Regions from separate parts of the Streptomyces sp. R-74717 genome, predicted to be linked through region 1. Evidence: riboswitches for the same ligand, from Rfam matches in the RefSeq annotation. Region 1 holds a riboswitch; each other region holds the start of a gene.
The links. A riboswitch is a leader RNA that binds a small molecule or an ion and turns the genes downstream of it on or off. The one in region 1 is predicted to bind thiamine pyrophosphate.
Positions count from the first base shown of each region.

Region 2: linked by a shared signal. The riboswitch ahead of thiO (glycine oxidase ThiO) and the one ahead of NRF20_RS13370 (thiamine ABC transporter substrate binding subunit) in region 1 are both predicted to bind thiamine pyrophosphate.
Region 3: linked by a shared signal. The riboswitch ahead of thiC (phosphomethylpyrimidine synthase ThiC) and the one ahead of NRF20_RS13370 (thiamine ABC transporter substrate binding subunit) in region 1 are both predicted to bind thiamine pyrophosphate.
Region 4: linked by a shared signal. The riboswitch ahead of NRF20_RS42725 (thiamine phosphate synthase) and the one ahead of NRF20_RS13370 (thiamine ABC transporter substrate binding subunit) in region 1 are both predicted to bind thiamine pyrophosphate.

Region 1 covers NZ_CP102361.1:3,000,916-3,004,823, forward strand. The annotation lists gene NRF20_RS13365 (ABC transporter permease) at 1-1,042, opposite strand, end outside; gene NRF20_RS13370 (thiamine ABC transporter substrate binding subunit) at 1,204-2,313, opposite strand; TPP riboswitch at 2,388-2,504, opposite strand; gene rlmN (23S rRNA (adenine(2503)-C(2))-methyltransferase RlmN) at 2,546-3,652, opposite strand; gene NRF20_RS13380 (phosphatidate cytidylyltransferase) at 3,754-3,908, opposite strand, start outside.
Region 2 covers NZ_CP102361.1:7,113,460-7,117,367, forward strand. The annotation lists gene NRF20_RS32595 (thiazole synthase) at 1-73, opposite strand, end outside; gene thiS (sulfur carrier protein ThiS) at 76-312, opposite strand; gene thiO (glycine oxidase ThiO) at 309-1,493, opposite strand; TPP riboswitch at 1,490-1,603, opposite strand; gene NRF20_RS32610 (NAD(P)/FAD-dependent oxidoreductase) at 2,058-3,314, shown strand; gene NRF20_RS32615 (peptide-N4-asparagine amidase) at 3,432-3,908, shown strand, end outside.
Region 3 covers NZ_CP102361.1:5,004,079-5,007,986, forward strand. The annotation lists gene NRF20_RS22810 (hypothetical protein) at 1-246, shown strand, start outside; gene thiC (phosphomethylpyrimidine synthase ThiC) at 257-2,104, opposite strand; TPP riboswitch at 2,097-2,230, opposite strand; gene NRF20_RS22820 (YibE/F family protein) at 2,301-3,611, shown strand; gene NRF20_RS22825 (SsgA family sporulation/cell division regulator) at 3,692-3,908, opposite strand, start outside.
Region 4 covers NZ_CP102361.1:9,453,319-9,457,226, reverse strand. The annotation lists gene thiD (bifunctional hydroxymethylpyrimidine kinase/phosphomethylpyrimidine kinase) at 1-389, opposite strand, end outside; gene NRF20_RS42725 (thiamine phosphate synthase) at 386-1,915, opposite strand; TPP riboswitch at 1,907-2,001, opposite strand; gene NRF20_RS42720 (hypothetical protein) at 2,148-2,705, opposite strand; gene NRF20_RS42715 (hypothetical protein) at 2,748-3,008, opposite strand; gene NRF20_RS42710 (alpha/beta hydrolase) at 3,225-3,908, opposite strand, start outside.

The DNA.
Region 1 (3,908 bases):
GCGCGATGACGGTCGCGACCAGTGCGTACTGAGTTGAGTTCCAGATCGCTTCGAGCGGGGCGACCAGGAACGTACCGCCACCGGCGTCGGCGGACCGCAGGGCGCGGTAGAAGTCGAAGCCATGGCCGCCGGGTGTGTCCAGCGAGCGCTCGACCAGCACCCCGAGCGGCAGCAATATCAGCACGAGTACCGTCAGCAGCACCCCGCAGAGCAGCGCCCACTGCCCGGCGCCGCGCGGCCTGCGGGCGGTCTGTGCCGGGTCGACCAGCTTCAGCGCGGTCTCCCTGCGCCGTACGGTCCACGCGTGGACGGCGAGGATCGCGCCGACCGCGGCGAACTGCACCAGCGTCAGCACGGCGGCTGTCGGCAGGGCGAGCAGTTGGGCGGTCTGCCGGTAGATCTCCACCTCCAGCGTGGAGTACCCCGGGCCGCCGAGGATCTGTACGACCCCGAAGGAGGTGAAGGTGAAGAGGAAGACCATCAGCGCGGCGGCGGCCACGGCGGGCGCGAGGGCCGGCAGGGTGACCCGCCGCCAGGCGGCGAACCGTCCGGCACCCAGCACCCGGGCGGCCTCCTCCTGCCGTGGGTCGAGCTGTGACCACAGCCCGCCCACGGTCCGCACGACCACCGCGTAGTTGAAGAAGACATGGGCGAGCAGAATTGCCCAGACGGTGGTGTCGAGCCGTACGCCCCAGAGTTCATCGAGGAACCCGCCGCGTCCCAGCAGCGCCAGGAAGGCGGTCCCGACGACGACGGTCGGCAGGACGAACGGCACGGTGACGACCGCCCGCAGCAGTTGTTTGCCGGGGAAGTCGAAGCGGGCGAAGACATAGGCGCCGGGCAGCGCGATCAGCAGGGTCAGCGCGGTCGAGGCGAGCGCCTGCCAGGTGGTGAACCAGAGGACGTCGCGGATGTCCGGCCGGGTCAGCACCTCGCCGATCCGGCCGAACTGCCAGACGCCGTCGACCTTCAGCCCGCGGCCGACGATCGCGGCGACGGGGTAGGCGAAGAACAGCGCGAAGAACGCGACGGGCACGGCCATCAGGCCGAGCCGCACCGCGCTCCCCCGCCACGCCTTTGCGCGCGCCAGGTTCGCGTGCCCGGAGCGGGCGCGCGGCCTCTTTCCGCGCGGCCCCTCCCCGTGCTTGCTCTTCCCGTGCTCGCCCTTCCCGCACGCGTCCGTTCCGCGTACGGGAGTCTTCGCTACTTCACTACGAGCGAGGACCACGACTGGACCCACTGCTCACGGTTCTTGGAGATCTCGTCGGGGGCGACGGTCGTCGGCTTGTCCACCGTCGCGCCGAACTTCGTGAAGAGTTCCGGCAGTTCCGCGCTCTTGGTGACCGGGTTCACGAACATGTTGAGCGGCATGTCCTCCTGGAACTTCTTGCTGATCAGGAAGTCCAGCAGGGCCTTGCCGCCCGCCTCGTTCTTCGCACCGTTCAGCAGACCCGCGAACTCGATCTGACGGAAGCAGGTCCCGGTGGCGACCCCGGTCGGGGCCTCGGCCGGCTGCGGCTTCGCGTACAGCACCTCGACGGGCGGGCTGGAGGCGTACGAGACGACGAGCGGCCGGTCGGCCTTGGCCTTCTTTCCGCCCGCGGAGCCGGAGAACTCCTCGTTGTACGCCTGCTCCCAGCCGTCGACGACCTTGACGCCGTTGCTCTTCAGCTTCTTCCAGTAGTCCTGGTAGCCCTTCTCGCCGTAAGTGGCGACGGTGCCGAGGAGGAAGCCGAGGCCGGGCGAGGAGGTCCCGGCGTTCTCGGTGACGAGGAGGTTCTTGTACGCGGGCTTCGCCAGGTCGTCGAAGGACTGCGGCGGCGCGAGCTTCTTGTCGGCGAAGTACTTCTTGTCGTAGTTGATGCAGATGTCGCCGGTGTCGATCGGGGTGACCCGGTGCTCGGCGTCCAGTTGGGTGCCTGCCGCCACCTGGTCGAGGCCCTTCGCCTCGTACGGCGTGAAGAGACCGCTGTCGAGAGCGCGGGAGAGCAGTGTGTTGTCGACGCCGAAGAACACATCGCCGCGGGGGGAGCCCTTGGTCAGGATCTCCTGGTTGAGCGCGACACCCGCGTCGCCGCTCTTCAGCACCTTGACGGTGTAGCCGGTCTCCTCCGTGAACTCCTTGAGCACATCCTTGGAGGCGTTGAAGGAGTCATGGCTGACGAGAGTCACGGTCTTCGAACCGGAGCTCTTCGTGCCGCCGGAACCGGAGTCCGACGTGTCGGAACTCCCGCATCCGGCAAGTGCCGTGACGCCGAGCGCGCCGACGACAGCCGTCGCCGCAAGCCGCTTGGTTCTGCGCGTGGTGCTCATTGTGGATTCCTCCTGGGTTTTGGCCAGGAAGAGACGCGGCCCCGCCCCTGGGGAAGCGGGCAGGGCGCAACAGCATGAGTTGATGACCGAACTTCCTACCCGGAATGACCCGGGCGAGGTTCAGAGGGTCTGCGGCCGACCTGTTCTCGGTGCCGCACTCTCAGCGCTGTGGCGCTCCCCTGTCGGAATATGAAGTTGATTTCAGGCCCAGGTTACACGGGCCGTTCCGGCCTCAGCGCTCGGCTGCCGCCAGCTGCCCACAGGCCCCGTCGATCTCCTGGCCGCGGGTGTCCCGCACGGTGACCGGCACTCCGTGTGCCGCGATCGCCTCGACGAAAGCCTTCTCGTCCTCGGGCCGCGAGGCGGTCCACTTGGAGCCGGGCGTCGGGTTCAGCGGGATCAAATTGACGTGCACCCGCTTGCCCTTGAGAAGCCGGCCGAGCCGGTCACCGCGCCACGCCTGGTCGTTGATGTCCCGGATCAGCGCGTACTCGATGGAGATGCGGCGGCCGGACTTCTCCGCGTACTCCCACGCGGCGTCCAGCACCTCGCCCACCTTCCAGCGCGTGTTCACGGGGACGAGCGTGTCGCGCAGCTCGTCGTCCGGTGCGTGCAGGGAGACGGCAAGACGGCACTTGAAGCCCTCGTCGGCGAAACGGAGCATCGCGGGCACCAGGCCCACGGTGGAGACGGTGATCCCGCGCTGCGAGAGCCCCAGCCCGTCCGGCTCCGGGTCGGTCAGCCGGCGGATCGCGCCGACCACCCGGTTGTAGTTGGCGAGCGGCTCGCCCATGCCCATGAAGACGATGTTGGAGAGCCGCGCCGGACCACCGGGGACCTCCCCGTCGCGCAGCGCGCGCATGCCGTCCACGATCTGGTGGACGATCTCCGCGGTCGACAGATTGCGGTCGAGACCGGCCTGCCCCGTCGCACAGAACGGGCAGTTCATCCCGCATCCCGCCTGCGACGAGATGCACATCGTCACCCGCTCCGGGTAGCGCATCAGGACAGACTCGACGAGCGTCCCGTCGTGCAGCTTCCACAGCGTCTTACGGGTGGTGTCGTCGTCACAGCTGATGTGGCGGACCACCGACATCAGGTCGGGGAACATCGCCTCGGCGAGCTTGTCCCGCGAACCGGCCGGGATGTTGGTCCACTCGGCCGGGTCGTGCGCGTACCGCGCGAAGTAGTGCTGTGACAGCTGCTGGGCGCGGAACGGCTTCTCGCCGATCGCGGCGACGGCTTCCTTGCGCTCGGCGGGCGTGAGGTCGGCGAGATGTCGCGGCGGCTTCTTGGCTCCGCGGGGCGCGACGAAAGTGAGTTCTCCGGGCTTAGGCATGGTTCATCCAGTGTCGCAGACAGAACGGTGAGGGCCCGCCGCCCTGTGGACAACGGACCCTCACTCGTAAAAGCCCAGGTCAGGACAGTAGAGCTCGGGGATCAGCCGGAACCCACGAACAGCACCAGCAGCAGCCAGACCACCGGGGCGGTCGGCAGCAGCGAGTCCAGCCGGTCCATGATGCCGCCGTGGCCCGGCAGCAGCGTGCCCATGTCCTTGATCCCGAGGTCCCGCTTGATCATCGACTCGCCCAGGT
Region 2 (3,908 bases), 4.1 Mb from region 1:
GCGCCCCGCCGGTTCCCATGATCAGCCGGGAGCCGAAGACGGTGTCGCCGAGGGTGAAGAGATCGTCGGACATGGTCAGCCTCCCTGGACCGCGGTGAGAACTTCGATCCGGTCGCCGTCGGCGAGCGTCGCGGTGGACCACCGGCTGCGTGGGACGACGGTCTCGTTGACGGCGGCCGCGACGCCGGAGTGCGTGGCGGTCAGGGTGGCGACAAGGGTGTCCAGGGTGGTGCCCGCGGCGAGGAGGCGGACCTCGCCGTTCACGGACACGGAGAGGGGCGCGGGCCCGGAGAGGGGCGCTGGATCGGTCATGCGGGCTGCTCCTGACGTACCCGGACGGCGGCGGACGAGAAACGGTGCGGGGTGAAGGGGCGGGCCACCTCGGGCACCTCGCCTGTGGTGAGGAGCTCTGCCATGACGTCACCGGTGACGGGGGTCAGCAGCACCCCGTTGCGGTGGTGGCCGGTGGCGAGGTGGAGGCTGGGCAGGGCGGTGGGGCCGAGCAGCGGGGAGTTGTCGGGGGAGGCGGGGCGCAGGCCGGCCCGGGTCTCGGTGAGCGGCAGCTCGGTGATGCCGGGCACCAGCTCGTGGGCGTCCCGCAGCAGCTCGTAGACGCCGCCCGCGGTGACGGTGGTGTCCCAGCCCATCTCCTCGCTGGTGGCGCCGACGACCAGTTCGCCGTTCTCGCGCGGTACGAGATAGACGTGGCTGCCCCGGACCACGGCCCGGACCGTCCGGGTGAGGAACGGTGCGTACGCGGCGGGCACGGTCAGCCGCAGCACCTGCCCCTTCACCGGCCGGACCTGCGGCACGATCTCGTCCGGCAGCCCCGGGAGCCGGCCGCTGAGGCTGCCCGCGGCGAGCACGACCTGGTCGGCGGCGAGCTCCGTACCCCCGGCGAGCACGGCTCCGGCGGCCCGGTCGCGTATCACCGTCAGGCGCTCCACCCAGCCGCGGTGGAAGACCACCCCGGCCCGCTCGCAGGCGGTCAGCAGTGCGGCGGCCAGCCGGCGGGGATCGATCTGGTGGTCGCCGTCGACCCGCAGACCGCCGCGGACGCCCGGCGCGAGCATCGGCTCCAGGCGGCGGCATTCGCGGCCGGTGAGCCACTCCGACTCCAGGCCCGAACGCTGTTGCAGGACGTGCAGTTCCCGCAGATGGGCACGGTCGTCGGAGTCCAGCGCGACGGCCAGGGTGCCGCAGGTGCGGAAGCCGGTCTCCTGTCCGCTCGCCGCCTCCAGCTCGGCCGCGAAGGCCGGATAGCGGGCGGCCGAGGCGACATTGAGGCCGAGCAGCATCTGTTCGCCGTAGTGGAGTTCGGTGACGGCGGCCAGCATGCCGGCCGCCACCCGGGCGGCTCCGCCACCCGGTTCAGGATCGGCGACCGCGGTGCGCAGTCCGCGTTGCGCGGCCCGCCAGGCGGTCACCAGACCGATGATCCCGCCCCCGATGACAAGGACGTCGGATCCGTTTCCGTTCCGAGAAGAACGCATGGGTGCCCAACCCCTCCCTTCGCCGGCATGACCCGGATCAGGTTCGTACGGTCGGAGGCCGCCCAGCCTCCCTCTCAGCCCGGTGCGTCCGGGCTCCCGCGAGTGTTTTACGTTGGCCACCCTAAACCGTTCCTGGGCAGTGAGCAGGAACGGGTCCTGTCCCACCGGCACGCCCCGAACGGTCTTGGGTGCGCTGGTCCTCCGCTTTCGCGTCCTGGGCGGCGACGCATATCCCGTATGCGGTCCGTCCCAGGTGGGCGGAATCCCCACGACCTGGGTGGGTGTGGCCAGAGGCGACGAGGAGGCCCCGAACCATCACTCCGGTGATACGGGCCCCGACTGCTGACGACGCCACACCCGGCGTCCCAGATCGCGCCACACACGTTACGCACACCCAGCCGGGCATACCCACAGATCGTCACGCCGTTCACTCGATCGTGCCCATGTTCACCAAAACCGGGCGCTGGTCGAGCAGTTGTGCACCGAGTTGCAGGGCAGCGGGACGAGCACGGTCGAAGAGCTCCCCCCTTTCCTGACGATCCGTCAGGTGCTTAAGGTGTACGGGTGAGCGAGCAGCAGCAGTCAGAGCAGCCGGACCGGCAGGCAGGGCGCCGCGTCGTCATCGTCGGCGCGGGCATGGCCGGTGTGCAGACGGCGGTGGCCCTGCGGGAACAGGGCTTCACCGGCTCCGTCGCCCTGATCGGCGCCGAACCGCACCAGCCCTACGACCGGCCCCCGCTGTCCAAGGCGGTACTGCTCGGCAAGGCCGAGGACTCCGCCTTCGACGTCGACTTCGAGGCGCTGGACATCGATCTGCAGCTGGGCCGCGAAGTCACCGGTGTGCGGCCGGACGCGCATGAGCTGGACACCCCGTCAGGACCCGTTGCATACGACGTCCTGGTGATCGCGACCGGCGCCGAACCGGTCGTCCTGCCCGGCGCCGAGGGCGTTCCCGGCGTCCATCTGCTGCGCACCCTCGACGACGCGGCACGGCTGCGGCCCGTACTCGACGGGCAGCACAGCGTCGTGGTCGTCGGCGCGGGCTGGATCGGCGCCGAGTTCGCCACCGCGGCCCGCGCCGCGGGCTGCGAGGTCACCGTCGTCGAGGCCGCCGACCGGCCCCTCGCGGGCGTCATGCCCGCCGAGGTCGCCACCCCGATGGCCGCCTGGTACGCCGAGAGCGGCGCCGGACTCCTCACCGGAGCCCGGGTCGCCCGCATCGAACCCGGCCGGGTGATCCTCGCGGACGGCCGCACGATCCCGGCCGGGGCGGTCGTCGTCGGAATCGGCGCACGGCCCGCCACGGGCTGGCTGGCCGGCTCCGGCATCGCGCTCGGCCCCGACGGATCGGTGACCGCCGACGGGGCGCTGCGCACCTCGCTCCCCGATGTGTACGCGGTCGGTGACTGCGCCTCGTTCCCCTCCTTGCGGTACGGCGAACGCCTTCTCATCCACCACTGGGACAATGCCCTCCAGGGCCCTCGGACCGCCGCCGCCAACATCATCGGGGCGGTGGCCGAGGACGGCCCGGCGCCGCAGACGTACGACCCCGTGCCGTACTTCTGGTCCGAGCAGTTCGACCGGTTCGTGCAGTACGCGGGCCACCACGGGAGCGCCGACACCCTGCTGTGGCGCGGCGATCCGGCCGGTCCCTCCTGGTCGGTGTGCTGGCTGCGGGGCGGCGTCCTGGTCGCGGTCCTCGCCGTCGGCCGGCCACGCGATCTGGCGCAGGGGCGCAAGCTCATCGAGGCGGGGGCACGGCTCGATCCGGAGCGGGCCGGTGACCCGTCCGTACCGCTGAAGTCGGCGACTCGTCAGTAGGCCTACGGGTAACGGACGTTGACGTCCGCCATGTGGACGACCCCTTGGGGAGAGGCGAAAGTTAGTGCACTGTGCATCTTTTAGGGTGCTCATTTCATGTCTCTTCGAAGGATGCGCATGTTTCGACACAGATGGGCCCGCGCGCTGCGCGGAATCTCCATGGCCTCGGCGTCGATCGCCCTCGTCGGAGGCGCACTCGCCGCCCCGGCGTACGCGGGCACCGCTCCCCAGCCCGGTTCCAACCCGGCTGTCGACTACCAGGACCCGATCGACGCGCTGCCGCCGGTTTCCCGCCCGGACACCAAGCACTGCTCGGTGACGGCCGTCGACCACGACTTCGGCTACACCCTCGGCGGACCGCCGTACACCACCAAGCTCACCCCGCCCGAGAAGTGCAAGGGGCCGTGGAACAAGGTCGTCCTCGACTGGTCGGGCAGCGTGAAGGGGCGTCAGTACGACCGCCTCGCCGCGGTTTTCATCGGTGGCGCGGAGGTCTTCCGCACCAGCACCGCCGAGCCCGACGACGACGGCATCAGCTGGCACGTCGCCAAGGACATCACCGACTTCGCGCCGCTCCTCAAGGACCCGCAGAAG
Region 3 (3,908 bases), 2.0 Mb from region 1:
CAGGCCGACCACGTCCGCCTGCTCACCGAGGGCGGTCGGCAGATATGGGGGAAGACCCCCTTCGTCCTCGACACGAAGATCCCCGGCTGTCCGTCCGACTGGGTCGCCCGGACGATCCCGCCGGGCGACAGCGTGACGGAGTGCAGCATCCACCTGGTGACGGACGACGGCGACAAGCCGTTCGCGGTGGGTTTCGCGGAGGCGGGCCAGCCGGGACTGGTGGCCTGGCGGGCCCCCCTCCGCTGAGGCGGCCGGGTCAGCCGGCCGACCTGCCGCCCGTCTCCGCGAGCGGCAGGTACACACGGTTGCCTGCCGCCGCGAACTCCTTCGACTTCTCCAGCATCCCGGCCTCGATCTCTTCAGGCGTCGAGCTGGCGTCACCTCCGAACTGCTCTGTGATGCTTCTGCTGATCTTCATCGAGCAGAACTTCGGGCCGCACATCGAGCAGAAGTGCGCCGTCTTCGCCGGCTCGGCCGGCAGCGTCTCGTCGTGGAACTCCCGGGCCGTGACCGGGTCGAGAGCCAGATTGAACTGGTCCTCCCAGCGGAATTCGAAACGGGCATCGGAGAGCGCGTCGTCCCAGTCCTGAGCCCCCGGGTGCCCCTTGGCGAGGTCCGCCGCATGGGCCGCGATCTTGTACGTGATGACGCCGGTCTTCACATCGTCCCGGTTGGGCAAGCCGAGGTGCTCCTTGGGCGTGACATAGCAGAGCATCGCCGTGCCCCACCATGCGATCATCGCCGCACCGATGCCCGAGGTGATGTGGTCGTACGCCGGGGCGACATCGGTGGTCAGCGGGCCGAGCGTGTAGAACGGCGCCTCCTCGCAGATCTCCTGCTGGAGGTCGATGTTCTCCTTGATCTTGTGCATCGGGACATGGCCCGGGCCCTCGATCATGGTCTGGACGCCGAATCGCTTGGCGATCGTGTTCAGCTCACCGAGCGTGCGCAGTTCGGCGAACTGGGCCTCGTCGTTGGCGTCGGCGATCGAGCCTGGGCGCAGCCCGTCGCCCAGCGAGTACGTCACGTCGTACGCGGCGAGGATCTCGCAGAGCTCCTCGAAGTGCTCGTACAGGAACGACTCCTTGTGGTGCGCGAGGCACCACGCCGCCATGATCGAGCCGCCGCGGGAGACGATGCCCGTCTTGCGGCGGGCGGTCAGCGGTACGTAGGGCAGGCGCACGCCGGCGTGGACCGTCATGTAGTCGACGCCTTGCTCGGCCTGCTCGATGACGGTGTCCTTGTAGATCTCCCAGGTCAGCTCCTCGGCCCGGCCGTCGACCTTTTCGAGGGCCTGGTAGAGGGGAACGGTGCCGATCGGCACGGGGGAGTTGCGCAGAACCCACTCACGGGTGGTGTGAATGTTGCGGCCGGTGGAAAGGTCCATGACCGTGTCGGCGCCCCAGCGCGTCGCCCATGTCATCTTCTCCACCTCCTCCTCGATGGAGGACGTCACCGCGGAGTTGCCGATGTTGGCATTGACCTTCACCAGGAACCGCTTACCGATGATCATCGGCTCGATCTCGGGGTGGTTGACGTTGGCCGGCAGCACGGCCCGGCCCGCGGCGATCTCCTCGCGCACCACCTCGGGTTCGACGTTCTCCCGGATCGCCACGTACTCCATCTCCGGGGTGATCTCGCCCCGGCGGGCGTACGCGAGCTGGGTCACCGGCTGCCCGTCCCGGCTGCGGCGGGGCAGGCGCGGGCGGCCGGGGAAGACCGCGTCGAGGTTGCGCAGCCCTTCCCCAAGCTCTCGACTTCGCTCGATCAGGGGAGACCCCATTCGCGGCGAGGTGTGCTTGAGCCCGTCGTCCTCGGGGCGGGCGGGGCGGCCCGGGTACTCCTCGGTGTCGCCGCGCGCGATGATCCAGTTCTCCCGCAGCGGTGCGAGTCCGCGACGGACATCGGTATCGGTGGTGGGATCGGTGTAGGGGCCCGACGTGTCGTACAGCGTCACGTCCTTGCCGTTGGTGAGGTGCACCTGACGGACCGGCACCCGGAGGTCCGGGCGTGAGCCCTGGACATACCCCTTGTGCCAACCGATGGACTTCCCGGCCTCGTCGCTCTGGTTCGAGGCAGGCGTGCGTGCGTCCGATGTGGTCATGAGACCTACTCCCTACGCCGGCATTACCCGGTAACAGGTTCGGCGGTCGGCGCAGCCTCTCCCGTACGGATGTACGGATATCAGCGCCCTCTCAGCCCGGTGCTCCGAGCTCCCGCGTGTGCAAAGGTTCCTCCACGCTAGCGCCCTGTCCGGCGTAATGAACAGAGGGCCCTTCTCTCCTTGCGATGATCGGCCGGTGACGTCCCCCCATACCGACCCCGAACCGCACGGCCACTCGCACAGCCATGGCCCTGCCGCGCCCGTCTCCAAACATCTGCGCAAGGTCATCGCGGCCGTGCTGATCCCGTTCGCCACCGCGGTCGTAGTCGGCCTGGTGGTGCTCTGGCCGGGCGGCGCGCCCCCGCACGAGCGGACCGGTGTCGGCTTCGACCGGCAGACCCAGCAGGGAAAGGTGGTGAATATCGACAAGGTGGACTGCAAGGACGTGAACGCCGCCCAGACACCCATCAGCGGCGCGACCACCCCACCGTCGGGGAACGGGCCCGGGCTGTGCGAGAAGGCCACCGTAGAGGTGACGACCGGTCACGACAAGGGCCGGACCTTCGTCGAGATCGTCCAGCCGGACGCACCCCGTCAGTTGCACGAAGGGCAGGGCGTGGTCGTGGCGTACGCCCCCGACGCGCCCCATGATCTGCAGTACTCGGTGACGGATGTGAACCGGAAGTTCCCGATGACGCTGCTGGCCGGGATCTTCGCCCTGGTCGTGATCGCGGTGGGCAGGATGCGTGGGGTGATGGCACTGGTCGCGCTCGCCGTGTCGTTCGCCGTGCTGACCCTGTTCATCCTCCCGGCCATCCTCCAAGGCTCGAATCCACTGCTCGTCGCGGTGGTCGGGGCCAGTGCGATCATGCTGATCGCGCTCTACATGTGCCACGGCCTGACCGCCCGCACGTCGGTCGCGGTGATCGGCACACTCATCTCATTGCTGCTGATCGGGCTGCTCGGATCGCTCTTCATCGGCTGGGCGAGCCTGACCGGCAACACCGACGACAGCACCGGCCTCATCCACGGCCTGTACCCGCACATCGACATGAGCGGTCTGCTGCTGGCCGGTGTCATCATCGGCTCGCTCGGGGTGCTCGACGATGTGACGGTCACCCAGACATCGGCAGTCTGGGAGCTGCACCAGGCGAACCCGACGATGGGTGCTCGGGGGCTCTACCGTGCGGGGATCAGGATCGGGCGCGATCACATCGCCTCGGTCGTCAATACGCTGGTGCTCGCCTACGCGGGCGCCGCACTGCCGCTGCTGCTGCTGTTCTCGATCGCCCAGAGCAGCGTGGGGACGGTGACCAACAGCGAGTTGGTGGCGGAGGAGATCGTACGAACGCTGGTCGGTTCGATCGGACTGGTCGCCTCAGTGCCGGTGACGACGGTGCTCGCGGCGCTGGTCGTCTCCGCGGACCGCACAGGGGTCGGCGCGGAAGCCGGAGCTTCGGCACCCGTACGGACCGGGAAGGGCCGTCGTCGTAGGACGAAGCCTTGAACGCCTCCTTACGGAGAGCGATTCACCCATTCGGCAGGTGTTGCGTTCGACCGACGGGCCGGCCGACGGCGCCGTCCTCCTCAGCCGGCGTTCTGTTCCTCGGCGAGGATCCGGCCCAGGGCCTCTTCCAGGTTGCCCTCGAAGTCACCCAGCGTGCACTCCTGCCCGAGCGGCACGAGTTTGTCCGTCCGGTCGAGGAAGGCCACAAGTGGTGCCGTACCGGCCCTGAAGAGGGCGCGATCCGCACCCACCTGAAGTCGGATATGTACATCGGACAGCCCCTCGGGCTCCGTGGGC
Region 4 (3,908 bases), 6.5 Mb from region 1:
AGCAGCGTGGTCCGTACGGCATCCAGCGCGTCGTCGGCCAGCAGCTTGTCGCCGTGCTTGGACACACTCACCGGGTCCACGACGACCGGGGCCGCCACGTCCGACAACAGCCCGGCGACCACCGTGACCAGCTCGGGCGAGGAGAGCATCCCCGTCTTGACCGCCTGGACACCGATGTCGTCCACGACACTGCGGTACTGCGCGCGCACCGCCTCCACGGGGAGGTCCCATGCACCCTGCACGCCCAGGGAGTTCTGTGCCGTGACAGCCGTGAGCACGCTCATGCCGTGGGCGCCGAGCGCCAGCATGGTCTTCAGGTCGGCCTGGATTCCGGCTCCTCCGCCGGAGTCGGATCCGGCGATCGTCAGCACGCGGGGCGGCGCGGTCATGCGTGGCTCTCCTCTCGGTTGCGGGTCCATGCCCGGGCGTAGGCCCGGGCCGCTGCTCGGGGATCCTCGGCGGCGCAGATACCGGAGACGGCGGCGGCACCCGCCGCCCCGGCATCCCGCAGGCGTGGCAGGTCGGCCGGAGTGACGCCGCCGATGGCCACGGCCGGCAAATCGCTGAGCCGGGCGAGGCGGGCGAAACCGTCATGGCCGAGTGCGGCCGGGGCATCCGCCTTGGTCCGGGTCACGTGCAGCGCGCCGATGCCGATGTGGTGGACGCGTGCCGGGTCCTCGGCGGCGGCGCGCAGTTCGTCGGGGGTGGCGGCGCTCAGGCCCAGGACCGCGTGCTCACCGATCAGTTCGCGTACCGCGGCCGGCGGCAGATCCGACCGGCCGACGTGGACCCCGGTGACGCGCGCCCCGGCTGCCCGGGCCGCCAGGAACACGTCCACCCGGTCGTTGGTGATCAGCGCCACCCGTTCGGGGACGACGGCAGCCACCTCCAGGACCGTCCGCAGGAACTCCCTCCCGGCGGCGTGCTTCTCCTGGATCTGCACGGCGGTGACGCCTCCGGCCGCGGGCCGCACATCGTTCATGGCGTTGCTGCTGAGGGCCGCCAGCGCCACGGCGAGCAGCCCGAACGCGCCCAGCAGCTCGTCCACGCCCGCGGCGGTCTGGTCGGTCAGCACCGAGGCACCCCACAGGCCGAGTGTCTGGACGGCGACGAAGGACCCCACAAGGCCGAGCAGCGTGCACCAGAACATGCGTGGGCGCGAGGTGGTGCGCGGCAGGTAGCGGCTGAAGTCGCTGGCGTACGGAGCCCAGGACAGGGTCAGACTCAGCGCGATGGTGCTGGTCAGGACGGACGCGCCGACCTGGTCGGCCCCGTGCGCGGTCCCGGTGCCGGCGGGGTGGACACCGTCGAGCAGCCGCCAGGCGATCAGCACGAACGCGGCAGCGAGCACGAAGGTCATGACGATCTGAAGCCGGTGGATGGCCTCGTAGCCCAGCACGCCGAGGGCTCCCTGGGCCACCAGCATGACCAGGACACCGAGCCAGAACGGCCAGCCGCACAGCCGCGCAAGCGCGTCCCCGCCGAACAGCCCGATCAGCGCGTCCCAGGCGACCGAGGACAGCCACTGCAGGATGCCGGGCACCGCCACGCCGCGGCCGAAGGCGAGCCGGGCCAGCGACAGCTGCCCGGCACCGGTCTGGCTCCCCCAGGTGCCCAGGTAGGCGGTGGGTATCGCGCCGAGGACGGTGCCCAATACGACGGCGGTGAGCGCCGCTGCGAAGTCCAGGCCGAGGGCGATGCCGACGGTGCCGGTGAACACGCCGGTCATGGTCAGATTGGGAGCGAACCATACGGTGAACAGGCGCCCGGGACCGCCGTAGCGGTTGCTCTCGGGGACCGGCTCTATACCGTGCGCTTCGACACGGAGGTCGCCGGGGGCCGTCGGCATCCGTCCGTCGAAGGCGGTCTGCCGGCCGTCGGCGGGCAGCCCGCCGGATACATGCGCCAAAGGCATGGAAGACATCCCTCCGCCAGTACGAACTGGTTCAGGTTCGACGGGTGTGATCTCAGCCCTCGGATGGGGCACCCCGTGTCCGGTGCGACGGACAGACTAACCCGATCGCTCCGGCTCTCACATCGCCGGGACCGGTGCTCCGAAAGGATCTCCGACAGGAGCAAGTGGTCGCTCGGCCCTGATGGGCTTGCCGTCGTAGTCGGAGTGGCGCTCCAACGGGAGATGAGCCGGGTCACCCCCGCGGCCGCCCTCGTCGCTGATGCGCGCGGCGCAGGTGCGAAGCGCTGAGACTGCCGTCGGAGACCTCGCAGATGAGGACTTCGGCGCGGATGAGGCTCAGGGAGAGCCGGCCGCGCACGTGCCGGATGGCGTTGTCGAAGACCAGCTCACTGACCATCAGTTCAGTGCTGAGCACGGGTGGTTTCAGGCCCCGGTCAGCAAGCTGACGGGTGGTGAGGGTACGGGCGCGGGCGACCTGCGCGGGGTCGACCGGCAGCTCCCAGCGTACGGCCCGTCCTGCCTGCAGAGGGCGGGGGCGGGCAATGAGCAGGGCCGCGTCACCGGATCGGGGCCCGGACAGCAGGGTGGTCGGCATCGCAGAGCTGCTCGAGCGGTCGTGCGGGGCCGGCCATGCTACGGGGCAGCTGATCTGGCCCTGCGTCGGCTCCGGGTCCGGTGCCTGGAGGAGGCCGTCGGTGCCCAGCGCAAGGACGGAGCCTTCCGCGAGTCGGCGTTCAGCGGTTTCGAAGGGCAGCCCGCCGCGCGGCCTGCCCCAGCGCCTCACCGTCATCGCAGCACATGCCCACCGCGCTGCCCTCCTCCACGTGCTCGCTCACTTCTGGCTGAGCTTGATGTGCTCGGTCAGGTTGCCGAGCTCGCTGCCGAGTTTCTGCACGGGGTCGGCGAAAGAGGCCAGGGCGGACTCGATGTCGACCGCTGCGGCCGTGTGACGCTCCATGACGGCTGCATGCTCCAGCCGTGCCCACACGGCTGCTTCGGCCACCAGTGCGTCGCGCTGAGGACTGGCAACCGGGTGCTGGGATGCCTGGGTGAGCAGCTCGCGGGCCCTCTGGGCAGGGGTGCTGTCGTTCATGGACTGAATCTTTACAGCGGACGCGGGGCGATGGGCGGTTTCGGGGGCGGGACACCCGGACCGAGCCGGTGGTGGAACTGGCACAGCATGCAGACGAGATCGCCGCAACCGGTGACGGTCCCACGATCTCCCTTGCCCGGCCGGGGGCTCGTCCCATACACGGCCGGCCATGGCGCGGCGGGGATGCCCGGGCGGCTGATCTCGGCACACGGCCGTTCAGCCGTCGGCCCGCAAGGCGTGGAGCAGCATCGGCAGCGAGGAGTGCAACTCACGCTGCCAGTACGCCCAGCCGTGGGTCCCCGGTCCGTAGAAGTGGGTGGTCACGTGCTTCGCGCCCTGGCGTTCGAGCTCGCTCGCAAGGGCATGGTTCTGCCTGTTGAAGTCCGCCTCGAGCGCGCTCGTGGTGCCCGGCGGGTCCAAGGGGCCGGTGGTGCCGTCACCGCAGGACAGGTGGACGGGGATCGGCCTGAGGCGCTTGGCCAGGTGGAACGGGTCGTGGGCGGCCCAGATGTCACGTTGCGCAACCGGGTCGCCCCAGACCCTCAGCGGGTCGGTGCCCTGCCCGGCGAAGAACCCCATGATGCGGTTGACCGACTCGTCGTTGAGCAACGGGTGCACAGAGCCGGAGTACGCCGCGGCCGCCTTGAACATCCCGGGGTGCCGGGCGGCATACATCAGGGCTCCCTGACCACCCATCGAAAGTCCCGCCACGACGCGGTTCCGGCTCGCCCCCCAGTCGTGCTCAAGGAGGAGGCGCAGTTCCTTGGTGTGGAAGGTCTCCCATGCCGGGTCACTGCCCTGGCCGTAGTTCCACCAGTCGCTGTACCAGCCGTTCCAGCCGGCCTCCGGCATGACCACGAGGACGTCGCGCAGGCTGTCGGTCCGCGCGACGTCGGTCCG